4 regions of the Azospirillum sp. UFLA03-27 genome follow, and region 1 is predicted to be linked to each of the others. Evidence: riboswitches for the same ligand, from Rfam matches in the RefSeq annotation. Region 1 holds a riboswitch; each other region holds the start of a gene.
What was found. Region 1 has a riboswitch for thiamine pyrophosphate ahead of Q4I23_RS24595 (ABC transporter substrate-binding protein). Riboswitches for the same ligand answer to the same signal wherever they lie in the genome.
Positions count from the first base shown of each region.

Region 2: it holds a riboswitch for thiamine pyrophosphate, as region 1 does, so the genes downstream of both, thiC (phosphomethylpyrimidine synthase ThiC) here and Q4I23_RS24595 (ABC transporter substrate-binding protein) in region 1, are expected to answer to the same signal.
Region 3: it holds a riboswitch for thiamine pyrophosphate, as region 1 does, so the genes downstream of both, thiO (glycine oxidase ThiO) here and Q4I23_RS24595 (ABC transporter substrate-binding protein) in region 1, are expected to answer to the same signal.
Region 4: it holds a riboswitch for thiamine pyrophosphate, as region 1 does, so the genes downstream of both, Q4I23_RS20950 (LuxE/PaaK family acyltransferase) here and Q4I23_RS24595 (ABC transporter substrate-binding protein) in region 1, are expected to answer to the same signal.

Region 1 is NZ_JAUQTX010000209.1:1,407-3,598, reverse strand. Features, by position in the region: gene Q4I23_RS24605 (DMT family transporter) at 1-215, shown strand, start outside; gene Q4I23_RS24600 (STAS domain-containing protein) at 220-597, opposite strand; TPP riboswitch at 759-856, shown strand; gene Q4I23_RS24595 (ABC transporter substrate-binding protein) at 926-2,068, shown strand; gene Q4I23_RS24590 (branched-chain amino acid ABC transporter permease) at 2,076-2,192, shown strand, end outside.
Region 2 is NZ_JAUQTX010000039.1:656-2,847, forward strand. Features, by position in the region: partial or broken gene oxlT (oxalate/formate MFS antiporter) at 1-486, shown strand, start outside; gene Q4I23_RS08665 (hypothetical protein) at 557-745, opposite strand; TPP riboswitch at 950-1,062, shown strand; gene thiC (phosphomethylpyrimidine synthase ThiC) at 1,179-2,192, shown strand, end outside.
Region 3 is NZ_JAUQTX010000015.1:3,626-5,817, reverse strand. Features, by position in the region: gene mgtE (magnesium transporter) at 1-611, shown strand, start outside; TPP riboswitch at 658-761, shown strand; gene thiO (glycine oxidase ThiO) at 753-1,922, shown strand; gene thiS (sulfur carrier protein ThiS) at 1,919-2,128, shown strand; gene Q4I23_RS03990 (thiazole synthase) at 2,175-2,192, shown strand, end outside.
Region 4 is NZ_JAUQTX010000153.1:5,153-7,344, reverse strand. Features, by position in the region: gene Q4I23_RS20960 (acetylornithine deacetylase/succinyl-diaminopimelate desuccinylase family protein) at 1-548, shown strand, start outside; gene Q4I23_RS20955 (class I SAM-dependent methyltransferase) at 594-1,169, shown strand; TPP riboswitch at 1,228-1,357, shown strand; gene Q4I23_RS20950 (LuxE/PaaK family acyltransferase) at 1,434-2,192, shown strand, end outside.

The sequences.
Region 1 (2,192 bases):
GCGGGGCGGCGCAGGTTCTCATGACCCAGGCTTTCCGGCTTGGCCGCGCCGCGGTGGTGGCGCCCTTCGAATACACGGGGATGATCTGGGCGACCCTGCTCGGCTTCCTGGTCTTCGGCGATGTGCCGACTCCCACAGTCCTGGCCGGGGCCGGGATCATCATCGCCAGCGGGCTCTACATCCTCTATCGGGAAACGCTGCGCCGCGGCGGCTGACGGTTCAGGCGGCGGCGGGAAGCGCCAACCCGCCGTCGAAGACGCGCGGGGAGTCCGTCAGGGCGATGATCCGACTGCGCTCCAGCACGCGCCGGATCCGCGGCGGGTGATTCTCGAAGGCGATGGCGCCGCCGCGGTCGAGCACCGCGTTGCGGAGCGCCAGCAGAATGCCGATGCCGCAGGAATCGAGGAACTCCACCCGTCCCAGATCGACGCGCAGGGTCAGGGCCCCCGCGTCCGCGGCGCGGCGGAGCAGGGGCGTCAGGCCGGGCAGGGCGGCGTGGTCGATCCGCCCCGACAGGACGGCGCGCAGCCCGCATCCGCCCTGTGCCGTGGCGAAGGGGTGCAGGGTGACGGTGCTGTGCGACGGGATGGGCCGCATGCTTCGTGGCGACTTTCCGGTTGGGGCGACGGTCCGGCGCGGGCCGGGGGCGGTGGAAGGAACCACGGGAAGCGCGACTCTCCGGTGTCTGTTGCGTTGCGAAATTGTGAAAAGGCGCCGGGCCGCCGCTTGACAGCCGGGCGCCGGGCTCACACTGTGCACACGAACGGCTGGGGTGCCTGCCACGAGGCGGGCTGAGACCACACCCATCGAACCTGATCTGGGTCATGCCAGCGAAGGGAGCCAAGCGTTCGAGGCTGTGCCGCCGCTATACCCCTGGCCTCCTCGTCCTTGCGCGGTTCTTCGCCGGGCAGGAGGAGACACATCCATGCGGCGCTTCCTTTCCATTCTCTCGGCAACCGCCGTCTCGGCGTCGCTCCTGTCGGGGACGGTGCTGGCGGGCGAGGCCTCGGTCCCTGTGCTGGTGCCGCTGACCGGCTTCCTGTCGCTGGAAGGCACGAGCCAGCGCAACGGCGCCGTCCTGGCGCTGAAGGACGCGCCCGCGGGAGTGGCGGTGCGGTCGGAGGTGATCGACACCGGCACCTCGCCGGAGGCCGCGGTCACGGCGTTGGAGCGCGCGGCGGGCGGCAAGGTCACGGCGGTGGCGGCCAGCATGCTGGGCACGCAGATGCTGGCGATGCTGCCGCTGGCCCAGGATTACGGCATTCCGCTGGTCACCGTGTCGGGCACGGCGAGCATCACCGAGCAGGGCAACCCCTGGGTCTTCCGCTTCTTCCCCGGCGACGCCGTGACCAAGGAGGCCCACGCCCGCTATGTGACGGAGGAGTTGGGCAGGAAGCGCCCGGCGGTGATCTATCAGACGACCGCCTACGGACAGAGCGGCAAGGCCCATCTGGAGCAGGCTTTCAAGAAGCTCGGCGTCGAGCCGGTGTTCGAGGAGGGGGTGGACCCCGCCGCCAAGGATCTGCTGCCGGTCCTGACCAAGGCGCTGGCCGCCAAGCCCGACGTGCTGGTGCTGCACCTCCATTCCGGCCCGACCGCCCTGTTCATCCGGCAGGCGGCGGCCAACGGGGTGGCGGTGCCGATCGTCGCCGGCTCCGCCATGCACCAACCGAGCACCGCGGCGCTTCTGGAACCGGCCGAGTTGAAGGGCGTTTGCGCCGAGACGGCGGCCTCGCCGATCTCCGGCGGCAGCCCGGAGGTGGAGGCCTTCACCACCGCCTACCGCGCCGCCTTCAACGCGGAGCCGGATGCCTTCGCGCTCGGCCAATATGATGGCATCCGCATGGTGCTGGCGGCGGTGCAGGGCGGTGCTGACAGCGCGGAAGCGGTGCGCAAGGCCCTGTCCGCCGGTACCCACCAGGGACTCGCCATGACCTACCGCTCGGACGGCAAGGGCAACATGGCGCATTCCGCCGTGATCGTCTGCTACGACGGCGCCTCGCGCGTGCCGGCGATCGCCAAGCGCTACGACAACCTGACCGGCGTGGTGACCGGCATGGTGAAGTGAGCGGGCCTTGATCACCCTGCAGCTTCTCGTCAACGGCCTCGCCCTGGGTGCGGCCTACGCGCTGGTCGCGCTCGGCTTCGTGCTGGTGCTGAACGCCACCGCGGCGGTGAATTTCGCGCAGGGC
Region 2 (2,192 bases), on a different contig from region 1:
CGCGTGATGAACGGCATCTCCCGTCCGCTGTTCGGCTTCGTCTCCGACCACATCGGCCGTGAAGCGACGATGTTCATTGCCTTCACCTTCGAAGGCCTCGGCATCCTGATGCTCAGCCGCTTCGGCCACGACCCGATCATGTTCCTGATCCTGTCGGGGCTGGTGTTCCTGGCCTGGGGCGAAGTGTACAGCCTGTTCAGCGCCACCTCGGCGGACACCTTCGGCACCAAGCATGCTGCAAAGATCTACGGCGTCCTGTACTGCGCCAAGGGCGTTGCGGCGCTGCTGGTCCCGCTGGGCAACCTGCTGATGGAAGCCACCGGCACCTGGGCGACCGTGCTCTACATCTGTGCCACCATGGACCTCATCGCGGCCTTCTGCGCCATCGCGGTCCTGCGGCCAATGCTGCGCAAACACCATGCCCGAAACGCCGAACTTGCCGCTCAGCAGGGTGCGGGTGGGCTGGCGGTGCAGCCCGGCCACTGATCGGCCCGCACACTTCCGGTTACGGTCCTCCGATGAAGGCCGCCGCGCACACCCCGCGCGGCGGCCTTTTTCATTCCAGGAAGAAAGGACGGTTGTGGCCCTCGCCGGACTGGTTGAAGCGCTCTGACGACCAGAGGCCGTCCGGCTGCTCGTCCTGCGGATCGGAAGTCCACTCGTCATCCTCCCGCATCAGCAGGGTCAGGCCGTGGCCCATCAGGCCGACCAGGGCGACGAAGGCGATCATCTGGGATTCGAGCATGGGACGGGCTCCGGGCACTCGGGAGGGGGCGTTGCTTTTTGTTGTTGTGATGCAGCATAGCGGCCCGGCTCAGGCTGAGCAATAGGATTTTGTATACCAGATAATGGATACCAGAACCGCGCCAATTGCATTGATTGGGTGGGATTCGCCGTGAATCGCGCCGTGAATCGCATTGACGTGGGTGGGGCGGATCGTTCAGCATGGCGACGTTCCAAGGGGAGCCCCATAGCACGGGGCTGAGATGATGCCGTAAGGCGCCGAACCCTTTGAACCTGATCCGGGTCGTACCGGCGTAGGGACAGGAACAAACGGGCCACGGTCACGCGCACCCCCATCGCGCACCCCTCCATGGGGACCGCTCCGGTCGTCCGTTCTGCCACTCCGTCACACCCGGGTCTCCAACGATCCTATGTGCGATGGAGATCCATAGCAGATGCCCGACTCTCTTCCCCCTGCTTCGAAAGACGCCGCGCCGTCGGACCATTTCTCGGTGACGACCGGCCCGCTGCCGTCGTCCAGCAAGGTCCATGTGGCCGGGGAGCGCTTCCCCGACCTGCGCGTGGCGATGCGCGACATCCATGTCGGCGGTGGCGAGCCGCCGGTGCGCGTCTACGACACCTCAGGCCCTTACAGCGATCCCGCCGTGCAGACCGACATCCGCCGCGGCCTGGCGGAGCTGCGCCGCTCCTGGATCGAGGCCCGCGGCGACGTCGAGGCCTATGAGGGCCGCGAGGTCCGTCCGGAAGACGACGGGCTGCGCGTCGGCGAGACGCGCGCCGTGCCCGTCTTCGACCGCGCCGGGCGCCGTCCGCTGCGCGGCAAGCCGGGCCGGGCGGTCACGCAGATGGCCTACGCCCGCGCCGGCATCGTCACGCCGGAGATGGAGTACATCGCCGTCCGCGAGAATCTGGGCCGCCAGCGGCTGGCCGAGGCGGCGGCGCGGGACGGTGACGACTTCGGCGCCTCGATCCCCGACCATGTGACCCCGGAGTTTGTCCGCGACGAGGTGGCGCGCGGGCGGGCGATCATCCCGTCCAACATCAACCACCCCGAATCGGAGCCGATGATCATCGGCCGCAACTTCCTCACCAAGATCAACGCGAACATCGGCAATTCCGCCGTCGCGTCCTCGGTGGGGGAGGAGGTCGACAAGATGGTCTGGTCGATCCGCTGGGGTGCTGACACCGTCATGGACCTGTCCACCGGCCGCAACATCCACACCACCCGTGAATGGATTCTGCGCAACAGCCCGGTCCCCATCGGCACCGTGCCGATCTATCAGGCGCTGGAGAAGGTCGGCGGCAAGGCCGAGGACCTGACCTGGGAGATCTTCCGCGACACGCTGATCGAGCAGGCGGAGCAGGGGGTGGACTATTTCACCATCCACGCCGGCATCCGTCTGGCGCACATCCCGCTGACCGCGAAGCGCACCACCGGCATCGTGTCG
Region 3 (2,192 bases), on a different contig from region 1:
TCACCGTCGACGACGTGGTCCACATCATCGACGAGGAGGCCGAGGACGACATCGGCAAGCTGGGCGGCGTCGGCGACACCTCCATCTACCGCTCGGTTCTGGAAACCTCGCGCTCGCGCATTTCCTGGCTGGGCGTGAATCTGTTTACCGCCTTCGCGGCGGCGGGCGTCATCTCGCTGTTCGAGGCGACCATCGAACAGATCGTGGCGCTGGCCGTGCTGATGCCGATCACCGCCTCAATGGGCGGCAACGCCGGGACCCAGACCCTGACCGTGGCGGTGCGCGCCCTGGCGACACGCGAGCTGTCGTCCTCCAACGCCCCCCGCGTGGTGGGTAAGGAGGTGCTCGTTGGGCTGCTCAACGGCGCCGTCTTCGCCACGCTGGTCGGGGCCATCGCCGCGACGTGGTTCGAGCCGATGATCGGCTTGGTCATCGGCTGTGCCATGGTCATCAACCTGTTCGTCGCCGGCCTGTGCGGGGTGCTGATTCCCATCGGACTGGACCGGCTGGGCGTCGATCCGGCGGTGGCGAGTTCGGTCTTCCTGACCACCATGACCGACGTCATCGGGTTCCTGTCCTTCTTGGGGCTGGCGTCGCTTTTGTTGTTGTGACCAACGAAAAGGGGCTTGCCAAAGGCGGTCCTCTTCCGGATGATCCGGGCATTGGCTGGGGTGCCGTGCGGGATGCGCTCGTGCGGCTGAGATCACACCCATCGAACCTGTCTGGATAATGCCAGCGAAGGGAGCCGCCGCATGGTATCCGCGCCCTTATTTCATTCTGATTCCGCGAAACCCACCGTCGCCGTGATCGGCGCCGGGGTGGTCGGCCTCTCCATCGCCTGGAGGCTGGCCGTCGCCGGCTGCCGGGTTGAGGTCTTCGACCGTGGCGCTGCCGGCCGGGGCGCCAGCCACGCCGCGGGCGGGATGCTCGCCGCCTGCGTGGAGACCGAACCCGGCGAAGAGAGCCTTCTGCCGCTGACCCGCGCCTCCCAGGACCTGTGGCCCGCCTTCGCGGCGGAGTTGGAGGCCGCCTCCGGCATGGCGGTGGACCTGCGCGGCGAAGGCACGATGGTCATCGCGCTGAACGCCGACGACGCCGCCAAGGTGCGGTTCCTGCACGACTTCCAGACCAAGCTCGGCCTGCCCGTGGAATGGCTGAGCGGGGCGGAGGTGCGTCGGCGCGAACCCTATCTCCAGCCGGGCGTGGCCGGCGCGCTGTTCTGCGCCGGCGACCATCAAGTCGACAACCGCAAGGTTGCCACCGCCCTGCACGCTGCCGCCCTGCGGGCCGGCGCCGTGGTGCACGAGTACGCCGAGGTGTCCCGCATCGAGATCCGCGGCGGCCGTGCCGTCGGCGTCCAGGTTGGCAACCGGCTTTTCGAGGCCGACCGGGTGGTTCTGGCCGCCGGGGCGTGGTCGGGTTGGATCGACAGCCTGTCCCCGGCGGTGCGTCCGCCGGTGCGTCCGGTGAAGGGCCAGATGCTCTGTTTGCGCATGGACCCCCGCCTGCCGCTGCTGCGCCATGTGGTGTGGACCCCCGGCACCTACCTGATCCCGCGGCTGGACGGGCGGCTGCTCGTCGGCGCCACGACGGAGGAGCGCGGATTCGACGACCGGCTGACCGCCGGGGGCCAGTTCGCCCTGCTGGAAGGGGCGTGGCGCGCCCTGCCGGGCATCGCCGAGCTGCCCATCGAGGAGGCATGGGCCGGATTCCGTCCCGGCACCCGCGACGACGCCCCGATCCTCGGCCTCTCGGAGGTGGAGGGGCTGGTCTACGCCACCGGGCACCACCGCAACGGCATCCTGCTGACCCCGGTCACCGCGGATTCGGTGGCGCGGCTGGTCCTGACCGGAGAGGCCGATCCGGTGATCCGCCCCTTCGCGCTCGACCGTTTCGCCCAGCCGAAGGGGGCCGCGGCATGAGCGCCCGCATCCGCGTGAACGGGCGGGAGGAGGACCTCGCCGCCCCCACCGTCGCCGCCCTGCTGGCCGGGCGGGGAATTGCCGCGGGCACGCGCGGGGTCGCGGTCGCCCTCAACGGCGCCGTCCTGCCGTCCCGCCGCTGGGACGAGACACCCTTGTCCGCGGGCGATGCCCTGGAGATCATCCGCCCCGTCCAAGGCGGCTGAACTTCTCACCCGCCGGAGCGCGGGGCCGACATCCAAGGAAACACCCATGAACGACACGCTCACC
Region 4 (2,192 bases), on a different contig from region 1:
TGGCCGCCAAGCGCACCGCCATGCCGGTGGTGCCGGAGGGGGCGCGGCAGTCCACCCTGAACATCAACGCCATCCATGGCGGCCAGCCGGAGGATCACGGCGGCCTGCCCAGCCCGATGGTGCCTGACCGCTGCCGTATGGTCATCGACCGCCGCTATCTGATCGAGGAGGACCCGGAGGAGGTGCGGGCGGAGATCACCGCCATCCTGGAGGATCTGCGCCGCGAGCGCCCCGGCTTCGATTACGAGCTGCGCGAGGTTCTGGCCTTTCTGCCCACCCTGACCGACGCCGACGCGCCGGTGGTGCGGGGGGTGGGGGCGGCCATCGAGACGGTGCTGGGCCGCCCGGCGGTGCAGGTGGTGTCCCCCGGCACCTACGACCAGAAGCACATCGCGCGGGTCGGGCATCTGAAGGACTGCATCGCCTACGGCCCCGGCATCCTCGACCTCGCCCACCAGCCGGACGAGTATGTGGACATCGACGACATGGTCCATTCCGCGCAGGTCATGGCGATGGCCGCCCTGTCGCTGCTGCGGCGGGAGGTGTAAGGTCGCATTCGTGGCAACAACAACGGCTGGCCGGAAACGCGTGCGATGTCGGACCTCAAGCTCAACCTCGGCTGCGGCGACACGCGGCTTGCCGGCTACGTCAACGTGGACAAGTACGGCACCTTCGGGCCGGACATCGTCGCCGACCTGGAGGTCGTGCCCTGGCCGTTCGAGGAGAGCAGCGTCGCCGACGTCCAGCTCATCCACGCGCTGGAGCATATGGGCCAGACGACCGAGGGCTTCCTGAACATCATGAAGGAGCTGTACCGCGTCTGCCGCCACGGCGCGCGGATCACCATCAAGGTGCCGCACCCGCGCAGCGACGGCTATCTCGGCGATCCGACCCACGTCCGCCCCATTACGCCCAACGTGCTGAGCCTGTTCTCGATGGAGGAGAACCGGAAATTCATCGAGCGCGGCTGGCCCAACACCCGCTTGGCCATGCACCTGAACGTCGATTTCCGCATGCTGTCGATCGTCTACGCCCCGACCCCGCGCTGGCACCACAAGCTGGCGTCCGGGGAGGTCACGAACCAGGAGGTGATGGAGGCGATGGAAAGCCAGAACAACGTCATCGACGAGATCGCCATGGTCCTGGAGGTGGTGAAGGACGCCGCCTGAACCCGACCTCCTTGAACCCGACCTCCTTGACGGGCGGGGGCCGGTCCCTTAGCTTGCGAAGTGTTCCCTGGGGGGCCTCGCTAGGAGGCTGAGACTCCGCCGGTCCGGCGCTTTCATCCGGACAACGCGGTGACCCATCGAACCTGATCCGGGTCATACCGGCGTAGGGACGGGACTGAAGGGCGGCACGGCGTACCCCCATTCCATCCAGACACCGCTTGCTCCGGCAACAGTTTGTTGGCGCTGCAAAAGGTGTGTGCGGACGTGACCGAAGCCCGACTTGTCGAAGAGCTGCTGGCCTTCATCGCCGCCGGAGAGGCGGACGAGGAGGCGTTCAACCGCATGGCGCTGGCCGTCTTCGCCCACCAGTTCGAGACCAACGCCCCCTACCGCCGCTTCGCCACCCAGCGGGCGCGCACCCTGCGCACGGTGAAGAGCTGGTGCGACGTGCCCGCTGTGCCGATCAGCGCCTTCAAGGACCTGACGCTGAGCGGACGCCCGCCGGAGGAGTGCCCGCACGTCTTCATGACCAGCGGCACCACCAAGGGCGTGCGGGGCAAGAGCCACCATCCGACGCTGGCGGTCTACGACCGCTCGATGACCGTCAATTTCCGCCGCCGCTTCATGGGAGAGTGGGACCGGCTGCGCATGGGTATCCTGTTCCCGACCAAGCAGGCGATGCCCAACTCCTCGCTCGCCCATTATCTGGCGCTGGCGAAGAGCGAGTTCGGGACGGATGAGAGCCGCTATTTCGTCTCCGACGCCGGGCTGGACGTGGACGGGGCGATCGAGGCGCTGTCCCGCGCCGAGGAAACCGGCGAACCCTACGCCCTGCTGGGGGCGAGCTTCAGCGTCGTGCATCTGATGGACGCGCTGGCCGAGCGGGGGTGGAGCTTCGCCCTGCCGGCGGGCAGCCGCGTCCTCGACACCGGCGGCTTCAAGGGCCAGTCGCGGGAGATGGCGGCGGAGGAGTTCTACAGCCGCCTGTCCGCCACCTTCGGCGTGCCGCGCCGGCTGTGCATC